DNA from 3 places in the Arthrobacter sp. Soil_C_60 genome. Region 2 is predicted to be linked to each of the others. Evidence: riboswitches for the same ligand, from Rfam matches in the RefSeq annotation. Region 2 holds a riboswitch; each other region holds the start of a gene.
The links. Region 2 has a riboswitch for cyclic di-AMP ahead of AC3A4M_RS21575 (C40 family peptidase). Riboswitches for the same ligand answer to the same signal wherever they lie in the genome.

Region 1 (6,053 bases), on a different contig from region 2:
ACTTCCCCCTCGTGCGGGGTTGAGCAGTCAACCGGGAAGATGGCGGTGGTTTTGGCCTGGTAATCGTAATCGAAGTAGAGGCAGTCCCCGATTGCCAAGTCGCTCAGGCGCTTGACGTCCATAGTGTCCCAGGCGTTGGCGAGAAACTGCTCCATCGCCAACCGGTCGGCTTCGGCCTCCGCCATGGTGAGGCTGGGAGCAGTCGGCACCGAAGTCCCGTCAGGTGCCGGAGTCACTGCGGTAAAGGTTGCGGTGGGACCTGCTGGTTGAGGGCTCGGAGTTGGCGTCTTCCCGCCAGCTCTGCCTGTGCTCGTCCCTGTGGCGGCAGATGAAGCAGGGAGGGAGGCCGAAGCGGCACATCCTGCCAGCAGCGAAACCGCCGCGGCGGTCAACAGTATATGAAAGGCATGGCGATGCCAGTTGACGCTGCACTGATGCACTTACGCTCCCCACTATTGATACCTCTCCCGATTACAGCACCGCAGGGATGACCGAGGAAATCCGGCGCGGCTTCACGACGACCGGAAGGTGATGGACCTGGCCAGAGGCGCTGCCCCGGCCAGGTCCATCCATCCCGTGCCTTGGGGAGGTGGCATGCGCTGGGATGACTAATTCAGCCTAAGTTCGGACGCAACGACACGCCAGAGGTTGGTGAAAAGATTCATCTTGGAATTGTGGCATGCCGGGAAATGCGGAATGCATGACTGCCTTGTGTTTGGACAACGCTATTTCTTGCGTGCCCCTCCCACTCAAACCGGTTGCCGCTGCCGTTGCCGCTGCCTGCAGTCTCGTTGCAGACAGATTCAGTTCAACCGGCGGCAACCACCTGCCGCTATGGTTCTCACATGACAGTGGGGAGAATTGGGTGACACTTGGAGTGATCGCCGGGATCGGTTCTGCGATCGTGGGCGGATTTTACGTTGCGTTTTCCTTCACTGTCATGCCGGCGCTGCGACGCAGGCCCGCGCCTGAAGCCGAGGCAGCGATGATCTCGATCAATGAACAGGCGGTTCGGGCACCATTCATGGCGTTGTTCTTTGGCACCGCTCTCTTGTGTGCCGGAACAGTTGTCCAGCAGATCTCGGGCCCCTCTGCCGCAGGCTGGCTTACCTCTACACTTGGCGCGGGATGCTATCTGGCGGGATGGCTGGCAACGATGGCAGTCAACGTTCCCCTCAATGGGCGGCTGGCGCGGTCGGAAATTGGTTGGGCTAAGTTCGAGCGGCCTTGGAGCCGCGCCAATCTCGCCCGGGCCGTCCTTTCCGCGGTGGGCGCGGTCCTCCTCATCCTCAGCTGATCCACGTGGTCCGCGATCTGGCAGGTCGAGCGCACCGCTGCCGGGCACCAGTGGTGCGCCGTCGTGCTTTGTTCCGGATATGCGAATGGCCTGAAGTCAGGCCACCATGCCAACCCGCTCCGAGCCATTTCGCGCTGCGGCCGCGGCTTACAGGAGTTGCCACCTCGGCCGGTTGTCCGGCCGTCCCCAACGACGACGCCGCCATCGGACCCGAAACGGCTTCCCGATCGGTTTCCATCGGCTTAACCGTCTCGCATCACTGGATCGCGGGTGGAGGCCCCAGTTCATGTTACTGGAGTACACTGCGTTCCGAACGTACGTTCCAGATGCACGAAGAGCGCTGGAACGTCCGAATTCACCAGCCCAACGCCGTGCGCAAGATCAAATTAGGGTATCCGCCTTGGCTATGGGCAACGGCGGCAGGAACAAGAAAGATTACACCGTGAACGGTTCCCCCGAAGCGCATCAGGAGCTGGGGCGGCGCCTGGCATTGTTGGAGCCCTTGTTCCGCGATCTCGGCGCTTGGATTATTGGCGGCTACGCCAAGGCCGGAATCCTAGACGCGATGCCTGATGGCTCCTTCCCGGTAGCTGACGCAAAGTTCCGCAAAACGCGCGGCCTACTCGGCCGAACCTCCTGGACCTACTCTCCCCGCGGCCCGGTATACCTCAACATCACTCGGAGCGGACGCCTGCTCCTGGCAGACCAGGAACAGGACGCCATCATCACGGAAGCGATCAAAGATCGTACTGCCTTCGCCTGGCCCCAGGACTCACCCGAAGTGTCGCACGCGACGTTGTTTCTCATGCGCCCCGAAACCTCCGATCTGTACATCCGGACCACAGAGCCGGACATGCCCCATTCCCCCGTCCTGGTCCGTCCGTTCGGGCAATACGCTCGGGAACGCGCCGGCCGGTTCATCGCTGCCTTCGAAGCCACCCGATAGCACGACGTCGTCGCAATCTCCACATCCGGCCGAAGGCGAATCGACTGACGAGGGCTCCGCAGCTCGAATTTCGTGCTCCAACGGCATATGCGCAGGTCAGCATGCATATGGGCTCGCACGGCCCAGGCCGCCTGAAAAGCGCGTGACCACAAACACAAGTCACGAGTTTGTAACGGTTCAGCGCGCCCGATACGTTTAATCGCGCCATGGCCCTAGGCAAGGGTTGTGGCCGGGTCCGCACGCCGAGCTCTGCCAGCGTACCTGTCCGTTCAATTTCACTGGCAGAGGTGGAGGAACCAAAAGTGGCGCCAGCGGCGTCTTGGGGTGAAGTGCGGCAGGTTGTCCGCGGCGTTCTGCTGCGGTCCCGGTCGCGCCGAGATGCTCCGTCTCGAATCCGACAGCTAACTTCGCAGGCGTGTAGAGAGGAATCCCGTGAAGAACCCTTCTGCCCGTGGACGCCGGCGCGCCGGCCCCACTGTCTCGTCGCATGGTGTCACCAGCCTGGTCCGAGGCCGCCGCCGCACCAAGGACCAAGCCCCATCCGCCGTCTCGCTCCGAAGCGTCGGGGCACTCACCGGGCTGGCCGTAGTTGCCACGGTGGCTGCTGCGGCTGCCCTGCCCTTGGATCAGACTGGATCCCAGGAAGCCAGCGCTGGCCGCCCCCAACTGCAGACATCGGTAAAAGCTTGGCCCATTTCAGCCCCGTCCAATGAAGCTGAACCGACGTTCAGCCGGCCTACAACAGACAGCACGGCGGCCGCGCAGAAGGAAACAAAGGTCACTCCGAGTGCTGCGGCCCAGCCGACTCCTGCAGAGGACGTTAGCGAGCGCCCCGCTCCGATGACCACTGAGTCTGCCAGTGTTTCCACCGGAGAGGCTGCCGCGCCGCTTGCCGGCGCCGTCGGAGAAGCAACTGGTACCGCCAAAGACAAGGTTGCTGGCGCGACTGCGGCTGCCACGGATACGGCAGAAAAGGCCACTGCGGCCGCTACGGAGGCAGCTAAGCCGACAGCCTCGCCCACCGCCGACGCCGCAGTACCGACAACCCCGGCTACGAGCCCTCCGGCCAAGCAAAGCGCGCGAGCTGTGCCTGAAGAGCCCGAACCTACAAGATCAAGCGTACGCAGCCACTCAGCGGCGCCCGTCGAACCGGCTCCGACCAGCGAAGCTGTCGATCCGGAGGAACGGCCTTCGCCGGACGCGTCGCCTACCGCCGACACCACCCGGGATGCGGAGGGGGAGAAGCATCGCCGGTTCCGCGTCCGCGCTGACGTTGATGTGGACTTGGGCCTCCCCCTCTCCCTGTTGGGCGAAGACAAAGACGGCGGCAGCAGCCGGTAGGCCCCATCCGGCTCCTTCCGGGCCGGGCTGCAGAAAGAGGGTGGCGGAACCAGCGTTCCGTCACCCTCTCTTTGTCACTTCCATCGAAGATATGTTCTACTTTTAAATATGGACCGGGATGCTGCGGCGCGGATGGCAGCCCGTTATGCGAAGCGTGCGGAACCCGTCTCGCTGACCGCCGAGGAACTGGATCTCGAGCACCACAACGTGACCCGGGTAGTCCCGGGTGTGCCGGTGTGGGCGTGGATCCGTTTTCCCGGTGCCGCCGAACTGGTCCAGGGCGAGGCATTCGGCTGGACGTCGCGGGCCGTGCAGGTGACCTGGGAGGACGCCGGCGTCCGGCGGACAACGTGGGTGTGGGCCTCGGCCGTGCAGCGGCGGACCGATCCCTTGCGCAAGACGTCGCTGGGCGAGAGGACGGCAGCTAACGACGACGCGGCGCCGGCCAGGTCTGAAGGAGACCGGCCGACGCCGCGCTGATAGCCAGGACTAAGACTTAGGCCTTGCCGTCGAAGAGGCTGGTGACGGAGCCGTCCTCAAACACTTCGCTGATGGCACGGGCGATCAGCGGCGCGATGGACAGCACGGTCAGCTGCGGGAACTGCTTGTCCGCGGTGATGGGCAGCGTGTTGGTGACCACCACTTCGCGCGCGCCGGACTCGGCCAGGCGGCGGGCCGCCGGGTCCGAGAACACGGCGTGGGTGGAGGCGATGATGACGTCCTTGGCGCCGGCGTTCTTGAGCACCTGGACGGCGCCGGCGATGGTTCCGCCGGTATCGATCATGTCGTCGATCAGCACGCATTCGCGGCCTTCAACCTGGCCGACAACCGTCTTGGCCACGGCCTGGTTGGGCACGTTGACGTCGCGGGACTTGTGCACGAAGGCCAGCGGGGCGCCGCCGAGGCGCTCGGCCCACTGCTCGGCCACGCGGACGCGGCCGGTGTCCGGGGACACCACGGTAACGTTGTCCAGGTCCACGCGGGTGCGGACGTACTCGGCCAGCAGCGGGATGGCCATCAGGTGGTCGACCGGGCCGTCGAAGAAGCCCTGGATCTGCGCGGTGTGCAGGTCCACCGAGATGAGGCGGTCGGCACCGGCGGTCTTGTACATGTCCGCCACCAGGCGGGCCGAGATCGGCTCGCGGCCGCGGTGCTTCTTGTCCTGCCGGGCGTACGGGTAGAACGGGGCAATCACGGTGATGCGCTTGGCGGAGGCCCGCTTGAGCGTGTCCACCATGATCAGGTGTTCCATGAGCCATTCGTTGATCGGGGCCGGGTGTGCCTGGATCACAAAGGCGTCGGTGCCGCGGACGCTTTCCTCGAAGCGGACGTAGATCTCGCCGTTGGCGAAGTCGTACGCGCTGGTGGGAAGCAGATCGATCTCGAGCTCTTTGGCGATCTCTTTGGCGAGTTCCGGGTGTGCCCTGCCTGAGGCAAGGACCAGCCTCTTTTCGCCCTGGGCCTTAATTCCGGTCATGAATGGTCACTTTCTGCATTGGTGGGGGTTTGGGAAGAAGCAGCGGCGTCGGCCGCCTTTGCGGCTGAAGTGCCGGCCCGGTTCTGCTGGACCCAGCCTTCGATGTTGCGCTGGGCCGCGACGTTCAGCGCCAGTGCGCCGGCCGGAACGTCCTTGCGGATCACCGCGCCCGCGCCCGAATACGCGCCGTCGCCCACCTGAACGGGTGCAACGAAGACGGTGTTCGATCCGGTGCGGACCTCGGAGCCGATGATCGTACGGTGCTTGGCCACGCCGTCGTAATTGGCGGTGATGTTGCCGCAGCCAATGTTCGAGTTCTCGCCGATCTCGGCATCCCCGGCGTAACCGAGGTGGCTCAGTTTCGAGCCCTTGCCGATGATGACGTTCTTGGTCTCGTAGAAGGCGCCGATCTTGCCCTTCTCCCCCAGCTGCGTGCCCGGGCGAAGGTAGGTGAACGGACCCACCGTCGCCTTCGGGCCGATCCGGCTGTCCGAACCGTGCGTGCGGATGACCTTGGCACCCTCGCCCACCGTGACGTTTGTGAGGGTGCAATCGGGACCAACGACGGCGTCACTCGCCACGTGCGTGCTGCCGTGCAGTTGAGTGCCGGGCAGCAGCGTGACGTCCGTGCCGAACGTGACAGTGGAATCGATCCAGGTGGTGCCCGGATCGACGATGCTCACGCCCGAACGCATGGCGGCTTCGAGCACGCGCTTGTTGTGCTCCGCGCCGAGCTGCGCCAGCTGGACGCGGTCGTTCGCGCCCTCAACCTGCCAGCGGTCGGTGGTGACCACCGCGGCCACTCTGCCCCCGCCGTCGTTAGCCAGGCCGAGCACGTCCGTAAGGTATTTCTCGCCCTGTGCGTTGTCCGTGGTGATCTCCTTGAGCGCATCGCGCAGGACCTTCGCGTCGAACGCGTAGATGCCGGAGTTGATCTCGCGGATTTCGCGCTGCGCATCGCTGGCATCCTTGTGCTCCACGATGCCCTGCAC
Region 2 (6,053 bases):
GCGTCGGCTACCGGCGCCAAGCACCGCCACGTCCGCAAACTGGTGGCGGGTTTTTTCACCCCCGCGAAAGTGGCTGCTATCGGGCCGCAGGTGCGGGAGTTGACCCGGGTACGCACCGCTGCGACCGCCGAGCTGCTGCATCACGGGCCGGTAGATCTGGCCGACGCGGTGGCCAAGCACATTCCGCCGGTCATCATGGCGGAGCTGACCGGTATCCCATGCCCTGACCTGGACATCCTCAAACGCTGGAGCCGGGACTCGCTCGAGCTGTTCTGGGGCTGGCCGGCCGAGGACCGCCAGCCGGTCCTGGCGGAGAGCGCCGCGGAGTTCTACGGCTGGTTGCGCGGCGAAGTGGCCGCCAGCCGCGGCACCGCGTCACTCTTCGGCGTGCTCGACGCCGCCGGGCTCACGCCGTCGGAAATCTGCTCGCTGGGCTATTTCCTGGTCATCGCGGGGCAGGAAACCACCGCGCAGCTGATCGGGACGTCCTTCTACCGCGCCTTGCAGGAACCGGGACGCTGGCATCAGCTCGCGGCCGGCACCGGGGCAGGGGCCGGAGCCGAGACCGGGAACGGAGTCGCCCCTGCGGCTACCACCGGAGCCGCGTCCTTCGTGCGGCAGGTGCTGGCCACCGAATCCTCCGTGCATACCTGGCGGCGGGCCGTCCCCCGCGATACGCGACTGGGCGGCACCGAGCTGCCCGCCGGCGCGGAAATCCTGCTCGAGCTCAGCGGCAACCATCCCCCGGACACCGGCGGAACCGCCTATTCGCTGGCGTTCGGGCACGGCCTGCACCGCTGCCTGGGCGCCAAACTGGCCGAGCTCGAAACCGTGCTGGTGCTTGGGGAGACGGCCCGGGCACTGCCGGCGGTACGGCTCACCGGGCCGGAGCCGGACTGGTTGCGCCTGCTGTCCTTCCAAACCCCGCTCACCGTAACGGTGGAACAGGAGGAACAGTGACCGAGGATTCCGCCCTGGCCAGCCTGGCCGGTCCGGCCAGTCCCACCGAACTGCCGCGGGTCATCTTCGTCACCGGCACCGACACCGGGGTCGGCAAGACGATAACGACGGCGGCGCTCGCCACCGCTTTACCGGGCACGGTTTCGGTCTACAAGCCGGCGCAGACCGGGGTTGCCGACGGTGAACCGGGCGACGCGGACGAAGTGCGCCGCCTCTCCGGCGTGACCGCGGTGTCCGAAGGCATCCGGCTGCTCGAGCCGATGGCCCCGGCGGCAGCTGCCGCGCGGCAAGACGCCGCACTGCCTCCCCTCGCGGACCACGTCCGGCACATCGGGAAGCTCGCTGCGGGATCGGACCATGTCCTGGTGGAAGGCGCCGGTGGGCTCCTGGTGGAACTCGATGGCGAGGGCAGGACCCTCGCAGACCTCGCGGCCCGGGTGGAGAACTCCAGTTTCGGCAGTGCCGGTGCCAGCAGTGCCGACGGCCGCAGCTCCGGCGGCTGCAGTGCCGGCGTCGTCGTTGTCTGCCGCAGCGGACTGGGCACGCTGAACCACACCCTGCTTACGCTCGAGGCCATCAAAGTCCGCAACCTCACAGCCGCCGGACTGGTTGTCGGCTCCTGGCCGGCGGAACCAAACGCGGTGGAAGAGGACAACCTGCGGTACCTGCAGAATCTGGACGTGCCGTTCCTCGGCGCCATTCCGCAGGACGCCGCAGGCCTTCACCCAACCAGGTTCCAGGCCGGCGCACGGGAGTGGTTCCGACTGCGCCAGCGCTAGCAGCCGGCGTTGGCGCTAGCTGGTGGCGTTGGCGCAGGCGTCCTGCAGGGCGCTTACAGACTCGGCCGGCACCTGGTCTCCGGACTGCGCAATGTCACCCATCGGCGTCGTAATTTCGGCTGGCACGCCGGCCTGTTCAGCGGCATCGACGAGGCCGGAAAGCAGTTGCTTCTCCCCTGCGCTGATCGTGCCGTCTGCCACAGGTTTGCAGACCTGCTGGAGCACTTCGTCGACGGCCGCCGATGTGATTCCTGACACAGCATCAGAGGCGGCCTGACTGGCAGCATCCTTGGCGCCGGAAACGGCGTCATTGGCCGCATCAGTGGCGGCCTGCTCAACTTGGCTGCACCCCGTGATGAGCAGGGCAAACATTACAAAAACGAGGGCAAAGCTTCGACGGATCATCCGGCAAGATTACTACGGAACGGCACCACCACCCGAACGCAATCCACCGGCCGTCCACTAGCACTAAACCACCCCGAAACCTGCCATTGGCGGCGTGTCCGTTTTGCGGAGTTATCAATCCGTTATGTAGGGTGGCAACCACGTCGGCGCTTCCTGGGCCGGCCCCCTCGGAATGGCTTTGCCTAACTCTGCCACCGTTCCGAGTCCGTTCGCTAGACAGATGGCAGAGGCGGGGGACCCACGTTTACCGGGCTCCCTCCAGAGCCCTTGGGGTTAAGCCGCAGTTCACCACGGAGCGATTTTCCGAGGTGGAACGCGGCCGGGTGACTCCCATCCGAACCCGACAGCTTACCTCGCAGGCATTGGGAGAGGCTACAACCTTGTTCAAGATCAATTCCGCACGCCATCGTGCCACCCCGGTCCACAGCAACCCGTTCAGCGGAGTTTCGAAGGCCGTATCGTCCCACGCAGGTACCGTTGGCCGCAGTGCCGCAGTTGTCACCGCTGCCGGTGGCCTGATGCTCGGTGCCGGCCTGCCTGCCAACGCAGCATCGGACGTATCCTCCAGCGACTTCGCCGCATCGGCCCAGGCTGAGACTGTTGCCGCTCCGGCCGCAGCCCCGGCGCCCGCACCGGCCTCCTCGGAGGACGCTGCAACCCACACCGTCAAGGCTGGCGACACCCTCGGCAACATTGCCGCGCAGCACGGCATTGAGCTGAACGACGTCTTCGCCGCCAACGGCCTCGGCTGGGAATCGGTCATCTACCCGGGCGACGTCATCCAGCTCGCCGGCGCCGCACAGGCTCCGGCCGACCACGCTGCGCATGCTGCTCCGGTCGAGGCACCGGCGACCCAGGCCGCGCCGCAGGAAGAAGACTTCACCGTTGCCGCTGCAAGCGCCAACATCGAGCCCGCTTCCGTCAGCACGGCCAGCACCTCGGGCATCGTCGCCACCGCCAAGTCCATGATCGGCACCCCGTACGTCTGGGGCGGCACCTCGACCAGCGGCTGGGACTGCTCCGGCTTCGTGCAGTGGGTCTACGCCCAGCACGGCATCGACCTGCCCCGCGTCACCACCGCACAGGCCGGTGCACTGACCCCGACCAGCAACCCGAAGCCGGGCGACCTGGTTCTCCAGAACGGTGGAAGCCACATCGGCATCTACCTCGGCGACGGCCAGATGATCAGCGCCCTGAACCCGGGCGAGGGCACCAAGGTGCACCCCACCAGCTGGATGCCCGTAGACGGCTACTTCACCAAGTAAGCCCTGCGGCCGCACAGCGGCACACTATATGTAGGCATGCTCCTATATAGGTATGCACCGTCGGACTTTCCGGCGGTGCATACCGCGTTAAGTGGGCCATCTTATGTGGGGCCTACCCCTTTTTGGGGCCCGCGGGAATACTGCTTCCACTATGCTGGTTAGTCTTGCTGTCGGCGCCTCGCGCAGGCACCACTTCCCCCCAAAACCATTGAGGATACCTTCCGTGAGCCAACAGTCCCCGGCCGAACCCGCCGTCGTAAATTCCGGCGCGGCGCCAGTATCCGGACCGGGAAGCGACGGCGCCGACCATAGGCGCCGGAACAACAGGGTCATCCGGTTGCTGCTGGCCGCCTCGTTTGTGGTCATCCTCAACGAGACGATCATGAGCGTCGCCCTGACCGAGCTGATGGACGACCTCGGCATCACCGCGCGCGCCGCCCAATGGCTGACCACGGCGTTCATGCTGACCATGGCGGTGGTCATTCCGATCACCGGCTTCCTCCTGCAGCGCTTCAACACCCGGCCGGTCTTCACCGCGGCCATGTCGCTCTTCTCCGCCGGCACGCTGATCGCCGCTATGGCGCCCGGATTCGAACTTCTGCTGCTGGGCCGGATTGTCCAAGCCACCGGCACCGCCATCATGATGCCGCTGCTGATGACCACCCTGATGACCCTGGTGGCTCCGGCCGAGCGCGGCAAGACCATGGGCAACGTCTCGATTGTCATCTCCGTCGCGCCGGCCATCGGACCGACCATCTCCGGCATCATCCTCAACGCCCTGTCCTGGCGGTGGATGTTCTGGCTGGTGCTGCCGATCGCCGTCGCCATGCTGATCATCGGCAACCGGCGGGTGGACAACGTCACCGAACCGAGGCCTGTGCCGCTGGACCTGTTCTCCGTGGTGCTCTCCGCGTTCGGCTTCGGCGGCCTGATCTATGGCTTGAGCCTGGTCGGCCAGGGCTCCGGCGAGGCCGGCCAGGCTGTTTCCGCCGTGCCGATGTGGATCTCCTTCACCGTGGGGCTCGTGGCCCTGTCAGCCTTCATCCTGCGCCAGCTGAGGCTCCAGCGGCGGGACCGCGCGCTGCTGGATCTGCGCACCTTCCGCTCCAGCACCTTCTCGGTCACCGTGAGCCTGATGGTCATCAGCATGGCCGCCCTGTTCGGCACCATCATCCTGCTCCCGATCTATATGCAGCAGGTGCTTGCGCTCGAACCGTTCCAGATCGGCCTGATGCTGCTGCCCGGCGGCCTCCTCATGGGTCTGCTGGCGCCGTTTGTGGGCCGGCTTTACGACAAGTTCGGGCCGACCGTCCTGCTGGTGCCGGGAACCCTGCTGGTCAGCGCGGTGCTGTGGTTCCTGTCCACGCTCACCGAAAACACCTCCCCGTTCACGCTGCTGGCCGCGCACATCGTCCTGAGCATCGGCCTGGCCCTGCTCTTCACCCCGCTGTTCACCGCGGGACTGGGCGCGGTGAAGCCGGAACTGTACTCGCACGGCAGCGCAATCATCGGCACGGTCCAGCAAGTGGCGGGTGCCGTCGGGACCGCCTTGTTCGTGACCGTGATGTCCATCCAGTCCGCCGCCCTGGCCGCAGACGGTGCGGCGGGTACCGTGGCGGTGGCCGGCGGAGTGCGTGCCGCGTTCCTGGCCGGCGCGATCATCTCCGTCTTCGCCGTGGCGGCAGCCTTCTTCGTCCGCAAGCCCGCGGACAACCAGGCCGAGGACCATGTGGCAGCGGATCATCAGGCAACGGACAGCCGGACGCCGCACAGCCAAACCGAGTCACCGGCGGAGTCCGCGGGCGCGTTGGCCGACGGCCGCTGAGGTCTGCTCCGTAGGCTCCGCTGACCGGCAGCCCGTAGAAAGAGCAAGGGCGTACGACGGCGGGCCGCACGATAGTGCGGCGGCGTCACCACTGATTCCGGTCGGCATGAGGACCGGAGCTGTCCTCAATTCCCTTTCCGAAGCCGCCCGGCCTTTTCTAAGATGCCACCATGACGATCATCGAGGCCCGCGGCCTGACCAAGATCTACAAGACGAAAACCGGTGCAGTCCATGCCTTGGACGGGCTGGATCTTTCCGTCCCGCGCGGCACGGTCAAGGCCCTGCTCGGGCCCAACGGTGCCGGCAAGACCACGGCCGTCAAGGTCCTGACCACGCTCATCAAGCCGGACCGGGGCACCGCGCATATCGACGGGATCGACGTCGCTGCCGCGCCGAAGGAAGTGCGCCGGATCATCGGCGTCGCCGGGCAGTACGCGGCGGTTGATGAAAACCTGACCGGCTTCGAGAACCTGGAAATGGTCGGCCGGCTCTACCATCTCGGCGCTAAGACGGCCCGGCGCCGGGCGCAGGAACTGATCGACCAGTTCGAACTGACCGAAGCCGGTAACCGTCCGGTCAAGGGGTTTTCCGGCGGCATGCGGCGCCGGATCGACCTCGCCGGCGCCCTGGTGATCAACCCCAAGATCCTGTTCCTGGACGAGCCGACCACCGGGCTGGATCCGCGCAGCCGGCTCGCGCTCTGGGGTGTGATCAAGAACCTCGTGGCCGAGGGCACCACCCTGCTGCTGACCACGCAGTACCTCGAGGAGGCGGATCAGCTTTCGGACGACATAGCCGTGATCGACGGCGGCAGGGTCA
Region 3 (6,053 bases), on a different contig from region 2:
AGGTCGAAGTACTTGTACGGCGTGCCCTCCGTATCGAACAAGGACGCGAAGATCTTCGCCATGTCCTCCGGGTTCCACGCCAGCGTGACCTTCTTGCGCTGGGTGGCCGGATCGATCTTCTCCAGCGACTCGCGGCCGATGAAGTCATGGTCGAACTTCACGAACGAGCCGTAACCCAGCTCCCACGGCGTCAGGTAATAGTCCTCGATCTTGTCCGCAACGAAGCTGCCGGCCACCGCGTTGGTCGCCTCGTAGCTGTCCGCGCTGAGCCATTCACGGTAGGGCCGCATTTCTTCGCCGGTGTAGATCGCCGGCAGCGGGGACGGGATCCAGCCCGACTCCAGCGTGTTGGACGGGTAGGCGCGCGAGCCGACGGCCAGCATGCCGAACTCCTGGCCGATCTGCAGGATCGTGTCGCGGGCCTTGTCATAGGTCTCGTACGGCCCCCACAGCTCCAGTCCGGGCGCACCGGCCATCCCGTGGCGAAGGGTGCGGACCTGCGCGCCGGCCACGTTCATGTGGTCCATGTTGAAGAACTTCAGCTGCTCCACCGGGCCGCCGTTGACCTTCTCGATGATCTGCCAGGCGTTGGGCCCCTGGATCTGGAAGCGCCAGTACTTGCGCTTGACCGGCTGGCCCATCGGGCGCGACGGCGAGCGGCGGTCGACGACGATCTCGGCCTCGTAGCCGCCGGTCTCGCCATGGTAGAGCAGCCAGTTGGCCGCCGGGGCACGGCCCACGTAGATGTACTCGTCCTCGGCCTCGTGGAAGAGGATGCCATCGCCGATCACGTGCCCGGCCGGCGTCGTCGGTACATACTGCTTGGCCTTGTTGACCGGGAAGTTGGCCACGCTGTTAATGGCCGTGTCGGAAATCAGCTTCAGCGCGTCCGGACCCTTGATGAACAGATTGTCCATATGGTGGGACTGATCATAGAGCACCGCCGTCTCGCGCCAGGCCCGCTGCTCGCTGCGCCAGTTGGTGAATTCCGGGGCGACCACTGGGTAGATGTAGGCGCCGAGCTGGGAATTGCGCAGCAGTTCAACGGTGTTGCCGGAGGCGTCCAGGACTTCCTGCAGATTCTTCGCATTCATCGTTGCTGTTCCTCTCCTCGATCAGTTCTTGACGTAGCCGTTCGGGTTCAGGACGTACTTGGTGGCGGCGCCGGCGTCGAATTCGGCGTAGCCCTTGGGTGCGTCTTCGAGCGGGATGGCCTTGGCATTGACGGCCTTGGCGATCTGGACCTTGTCGTGCAGGATCGCCATCATCAGCTGGCGGTTGTATTTCATGACCGGGCACTGGCCGGTGGTGAAGGACAGCGATTTGGCCCAGCCGGTGCCGAGGCTGATGGAGAGCGAGCCGTGCTGCGCGGCTTCATCCGCCGCCCCGGGATCGCCGGTGACGTAGAGTCCGGGGATGCCCAGCGCGCCGCCGGCGGCGGTGATGTCCATCAGCGAGTTCAGCACGGTGGCCGGCGCCTCGTGCGAGGCGTCCTTGCCGTGGCCGCGGGCTTCGAAGCCCACGGCGTCGATGCCGCAGTCCACTTCGGGCACACCGAGGAGCTGCTCGATCTGGTCCTTCGGGTCGCCCTGGGACACGTCCACGGTTTCGCAGCCGAAGCTGCGTGCCTGCGCGAGGCGCTGCTCGTTGAGGTCGCCCACGATTACGACGGCGGCGCCGAGTAGTTGTGCGCCGGCTGCGGCAGCGAGGCCGACCGGGCCGGCACCGGCCACGTACACGGTGGAGCCGACTTCGACGCCGGCGGTGACGGCGCCGTGGAAGCCGGTGGGCAGGATGTCGGAGAGCATGGTCAGGTCCATGATTTTCTCCAGGGCCTGGTCGCGGTCCGGGAACTTCAGCAGGTTCCAGTCCGCGTAGGGCACCATGACGTATTCGGCCTGGCCGCCGACCCAGCCGCCCATGTCCACGTAGCCGTAGGCGCTGCCGGGGCGGTCGGGGTTTACGTTGAGGCAGATGCCGGTTTTGCGTTCCTTGCAGTTGCGGCAGCGGCCGCAGGAAATGTTGAACGGGACCGAGACGATGTCGCCGGTCTTGATGAATTCGACGTCGGGTCCGCATTCGATGACTTCGCCGGTGATTTCGTGTCCGAGTACCAGGTCGGTCGGGGCGGTGGTGCGGCCGCGGACCATGTGCTGGTCCGAGCCGCAGATGTTGGTGGTGACTGTTCGCAGAATGACGCCGTGGGGGACCTTGCGGCCGATGTTGGCCGGGTTGATCCCCGGGGCGTCCTTAAGATCGAAGGTGGGGTAGTCGGTGTCGATGACCTCGACTTTCCCTGGTCCTTTATAGGCAACGGCTCTGTTTCCTGACACGGGGCATGACTCCTTATTCTGGACCGCACGGTGATAGTCATCACGCTAGCGGACTTCACTCACTATGGCTATAGGTACTTCGGACGTAGTCGTCAGAGTGCTCCGGCGCCTGCTTCCGCGACGGTCTGATCCTGCTCACCGCTGCCGCCGCTGACGCCAATCGCGCCGACTACCTGGCCGTCTCGGCTGAGCGGCACGCCGCCAGCGAAAATCATGATCCGGCCGTTGTTGCTGGCATGGATGCCGTAGAACTGGTTGCCCGGCTGCGAGTTGTCGCCCAGGTCCTTGGTCTGGATGTCGAAGGCGCGGGAGGTGAAGGCCTTGTTGATGGAGATGTCGATGCTGCCCAGCCAGGCGCCGTCCATCCGCACGTGGGAGATGAGGTTGCCACCGGCGTCGACCACGGCGATGTTCATCGGCTGGCCAATTTCTTCTGCGCGGGCTTCGGCGGCCGCGATGATGCTCCGGGCATCTGCAAGGGTAAGGGTGTTCATTCTTGTCTCCTAGCGCTGGTTCCGCCGGCATGGCACGGCTCGACTCGGCACCGGCGCGGCTCTGCGCCAGTGTATGGATGCGGCGGGTACGCCCCACGCTAGTCCTCTTGCCCAGTGGTGACTAGGGACAAAAAACGGGGCCGCGCGGCTCATGCCGCACAGCCCCGTTCGGGTCTGGCCGTAAATCCGCCGAGGCGGATGGTGGGGCTAGAGGTATTTGGCCGGGTCTACTTCCTCGCCGTTGACGACGACCTCGAAGTGCAGGTGGCAGCCGGTGGAATTGCCGGTGGTGCCCAGATCGGCGATCGAATCGCCGCTCGAGACCTTCTGGCCCTGGCTGACGCCGATGCTCTGCAGGTGGTTGTAAGTGGTCTTCATGCCATCGCCGTGCTCAATGACGATGCGGTTGCCGTAGCCCACGGCGCTGGAGGAAGCTTCGACGACCTTGCCGGCTCCGGCAGCCTTGACGTCGGTACCGCAGGCGAGGGCGTAATCGGAGCCGTTATGGAACTCGCCGGCTGCCCCTGTGACAGGGTTGATCCGGTAGCCGAAGCCCGAGGACTGATTCAGGTCGGCTACGGGGGAAGCCAGACCGCTGGCGGCGGTCTCCTTGGGAGCAGGCTTGGACTCCTTTTTCGGCTCGGCCTTCGGCTTGTCCTTGGCATCATCGGCCTTCTCGACGGAGGCGGCCTTAACCTCGGTCTTCGGCTCAGCCTTCTGCTCTGGAGCGGCCTTGCTGGTCACTTCGATCCGCTCGAACTTCATCTCGCTGTCCTGTGCTGCAGTCACCGGGGCCGAAGACGTGCTGGCGGCGCTGACGGTGCTCAGGTCTTCGTGACCGGAGACCGCCTGGGCAGTGGGAACAGCGGCCAAGGCAATGATGCCGGTGGCAGCCAAGGCCAAGCCGGCCTTCTGGGAGGTGCTGGAAAAGCGGCGCTTCGAGGCGCGGCGACGGCCTTCGCCGTCTTGGTTCCGCACGGCGGTCAGCAGGGAAGTATCTTCGGCGCGACGGCGGCCGCGCACAGGCTTATTGGTCTGCAAAGGGGAAGTCCTCTCATATGCGCCTGCGAAGTTAGCTGTCGGATTCGAGAGAGAGTTCACTCGGTTCGGTCAGCGGCAAACAATGTGCCTTCGATGTTGCTGACAGAACTTCACCCCAAGGCGCCCCCAAGCGCCGTGTGTGGTTCCTCCGCCCCTGTCTGGGAAGAATTGAATTGACTGATCCGCTGACAGGGCTAGGCGTACGGATCAGGCTCTTACCATTGGTTGCGTAAGAATGCCTTTAAAAAGTATCGTGTCGGCGTGTCTTGTTACAAATCCGTTATGTGTGTTTGTAGACACACGAAGCTCCGGTGGTGTAAAAGATGGGTCGATTGCACGGCGTCCAGCACGAGCAGCGCTGAAGCTTCAGCCGGGTTGAAGGTGTTGTTCCTCCTGTTACGGCCGTGGTGTCTAGCCGGGCGCGTGGCGTCGCTGCACTGTCTTGCGGACGCACGTTGCCGCTCGCTGGAAGGAGCGCTCCGTGAATTAGGCAGCCTGGTGCTGCTTGGCCCAGGCGTTATAGCCGCCCGCAACATCGGCGACATCGGTATAGCCGAGCGCCTTCAGTGCGCTCGCGGCAACGCTGGAGCGCCAGCCGCTGGCGCAGTGCACCACGATGCGCTTGTCTGCCGGCAGCTCGTCGTAGCGTAGCGGCAGTTCGGCCAGCGGAATGTGCTGGGTTCCGGCAATGGCGCCGTCCTCCCGCTCCCCGGCATTGCGGACATCGAGCACCACCGTTTCCGGGTCGGCCAGGGCGCTGTCCAGTGCATCCGCCTGGACCCGGTCCGTGCTGCCTGCCAGCTGAGGCTGCGCCGCGAGCAGGTCGGGAAGATTCGGGATGAAACCGACCACTCTGTCGCAACCAATTCGGGCAAGACCTAGTTGGACTTCGGTTTCCTTGCCCGGCTCGGCCACAATGACGATCACGTCGCGGTGATCGAAGAACATGCCCGCCGTTTCCTCAAAGCGCCCGTCAATGCCCACGTTGATGGAGCCAGCCAGATGGCCTGCGGCGAACAGTTTCGGCGGCCGCGCATCAAGAATCCGTGCCCCTGAAGATAATGCCCGTTCCAACGCATCCTTCGGGAGTGCCGCGGGATGCAGTCTGCTTGCCATCACCGGATGCCTGCTGCGGTTCAGTCTGGCATCGGTGGCAAAGTATGTCGGAGCGGACGGTTGGCCGCTGGTGATCAGGTCCACGAACTCGTCCTCGCTCATCGGCTGGACGGAAGGGTTCGCGGCCTGCTGCTGCCCGATCGTCGATTCGCGCTCGGCCGAGAGGTTCTTCCCGCATGCGCTTCCTGCGGTGTGCGCGGGAAGCAGTCGCACGCTGCCATCAAGCTTCATCAGGTCATTGTGCACCGAGTGATAGAGCGCGCGGGCCAATTCCACGGGATCAGCGCCGACGGATGCGGCAAGGTCAGGCCGGCCCACATCGCCGATGAAGAGGGTGTCTCCGGTCAGGGCCGCATGCGGCGTTTCATCCGTTGCGCGCTCGCGGACCAGCACAGTGATGGACTCCCAGGTGTGGCCGGGGGTCTCGTGGATCTCCAGTTCGACCTCACCCAGCGAAATCTTTTCCCCATGGTGCAGTTTGCGGAAGTCGTAGGCGGCTTCCGCCCGGGCTCCGAGCCCGATCCACGCTCCGGTGGCGGCGGCCAGTTCGAGGTGTCCGGCCACAAAATCGGCATGGAAGTGGGTGTCGATCACACCCACGATGGTGAGGTTGTTTCGGGAGGCGTCGTCCAGGTACTGGTCGATGTCCCGCTGCGGGTCCACGACAACGGCACTTCCGGTGGTCTCGTCCCCGATCAAATAGGAACTCAGCGATAGTGAACTGAGGTGGTATTGCTTCAGGATCACCGGTCCTCCTGGCGGGAGAAGGCCCTTGCCGGGGGTCTTGTCGGATGATGGTCATCCCAGTGTGGCACCGTTTCTGTGCGCGCAACAGGAATAGCGTCCCTCCGGCAGGAATAATCCGGCAGCGCTCTCAGTTGTGAAGATAGATGCAATCGCATGAACAAAGAGACATGAAGGAGAAACCGGTGTCAGAGCGAAAAATCGTGGTGTTGTCCGCAGGGCTGGGCGTACCGTCTTCCAGCCGGCTGCTGGCGGATCAGCTGGCAAAATCCACCGTTGACCGGTTCCGGCAAGAGGGTGCCGATACCTCGGTGAAGACCTTCGA

Region 1: linked by a shared signal. The riboswitch ahead of AC3A4M_RS05575 (hypothetical protein) and the one ahead of AC3A4M_RS21575 (C40 family peptidase) in region 2 are both predicted to bind cyclic di-AMP.
Region 3: linked by a shared signal. The riboswitch ahead of AC3A4M_RS19940 (peptidoglycan DD-metalloendopeptidase family protein) and the one ahead of AC3A4M_RS21575 (C40 family peptidase) in region 2 are both predicted to bind cyclic di-AMP.

The regions. Positions count from the first base shown of each region.
Region 1 is NZ_JBDGKM010000002.1:382,604-388,656, forward strand. Features, by position in the region: gene AC3A4M_RS05560 (hypothetical protein) at 1-236, opposite strand, end outside; gene AC3A4M_RS05565 (anthrone oxygenase family protein) at 680-1,297, shown strand; gene AC3A4M_RS05570 (hypothetical protein) at 1,698-2,243, shown strand; cyclic di-AMP (ydaO/yuaA leader) riboswitch at 2,500-2,673, shown strand; gene AC3A4M_RS05575 (hypothetical protein) at 2,676-3,584, shown strand; gene AC3A4M_RS05580 (hypothetical protein) at 3,693-4,064, shown strand; gene AC3A4M_RS05585 (ribose-phosphate diphosphokinase) at 4,081-5,061, opposite strand; gene glmU (bifunctional UDP-N-acetylglucosamine diphosphorylase/glucosamine-1-phosphate N-acetyltransferase GlmU) at 5,058-6,053, opposite strand, start outside.
Region 2 is NZ_JBDGKM010000016.1:37,685-43,737, forward strand. Features, by position in the region: gene AC3A4M_RS21560 (cytochrome P450 family protein) at 1-960, shown strand, start outside; gene bioD (dethiobiotin synthase) at 957-1,739, shown strand; gene AC3A4M_RS21570 (hypothetical protein) at 1,755-2,144, opposite strand; cyclic di-AMP (ydaO/yuaA leader) riboswitch at 2,345-2,520, shown strand; gene AC3A4M_RS21575 (C40 family peptidase) at 2,525-3,409, shown strand; gene AC3A4M_RS21580 (MDR family MFS transporter) at 3,624-5,234, shown strand; gene AC3A4M_RS21585 (ATP-binding cassette domain-containing protein) at 5,405-6,053, shown strand, end outside.
Region 3 is NZ_JBDGKM010000012.1:122,502-128,554, forward strand. Features, by position in the region: gene ligM (vanillate/3-O-methylgallate O-demethylase) at 1-1,094, opposite strand, end outside; gene fdhA (formaldehyde dehydrogenase, glutathione-independent) at 1,116-2,333, opposite strand; gene AC3A4M_RS19935 (GlcG/HbpS family heme-binding protein) at 2,426-2,827, opposite strand; gene AC3A4M_RS19940 (peptidoglycan DD-metalloendopeptidase family protein) at 3,035-3,868, opposite strand; cyclic di-AMP (ydaO/yuaA leader) riboswitch at 3,874-4,046, opposite strand; gene AC3A4M_RS19945 (MBL fold metallo-hydrolase) at 4,355-5,731, opposite strand; gene AC3A4M_RS19950 (FMN reductase) at 5,914-6,053, shown strand, end outside.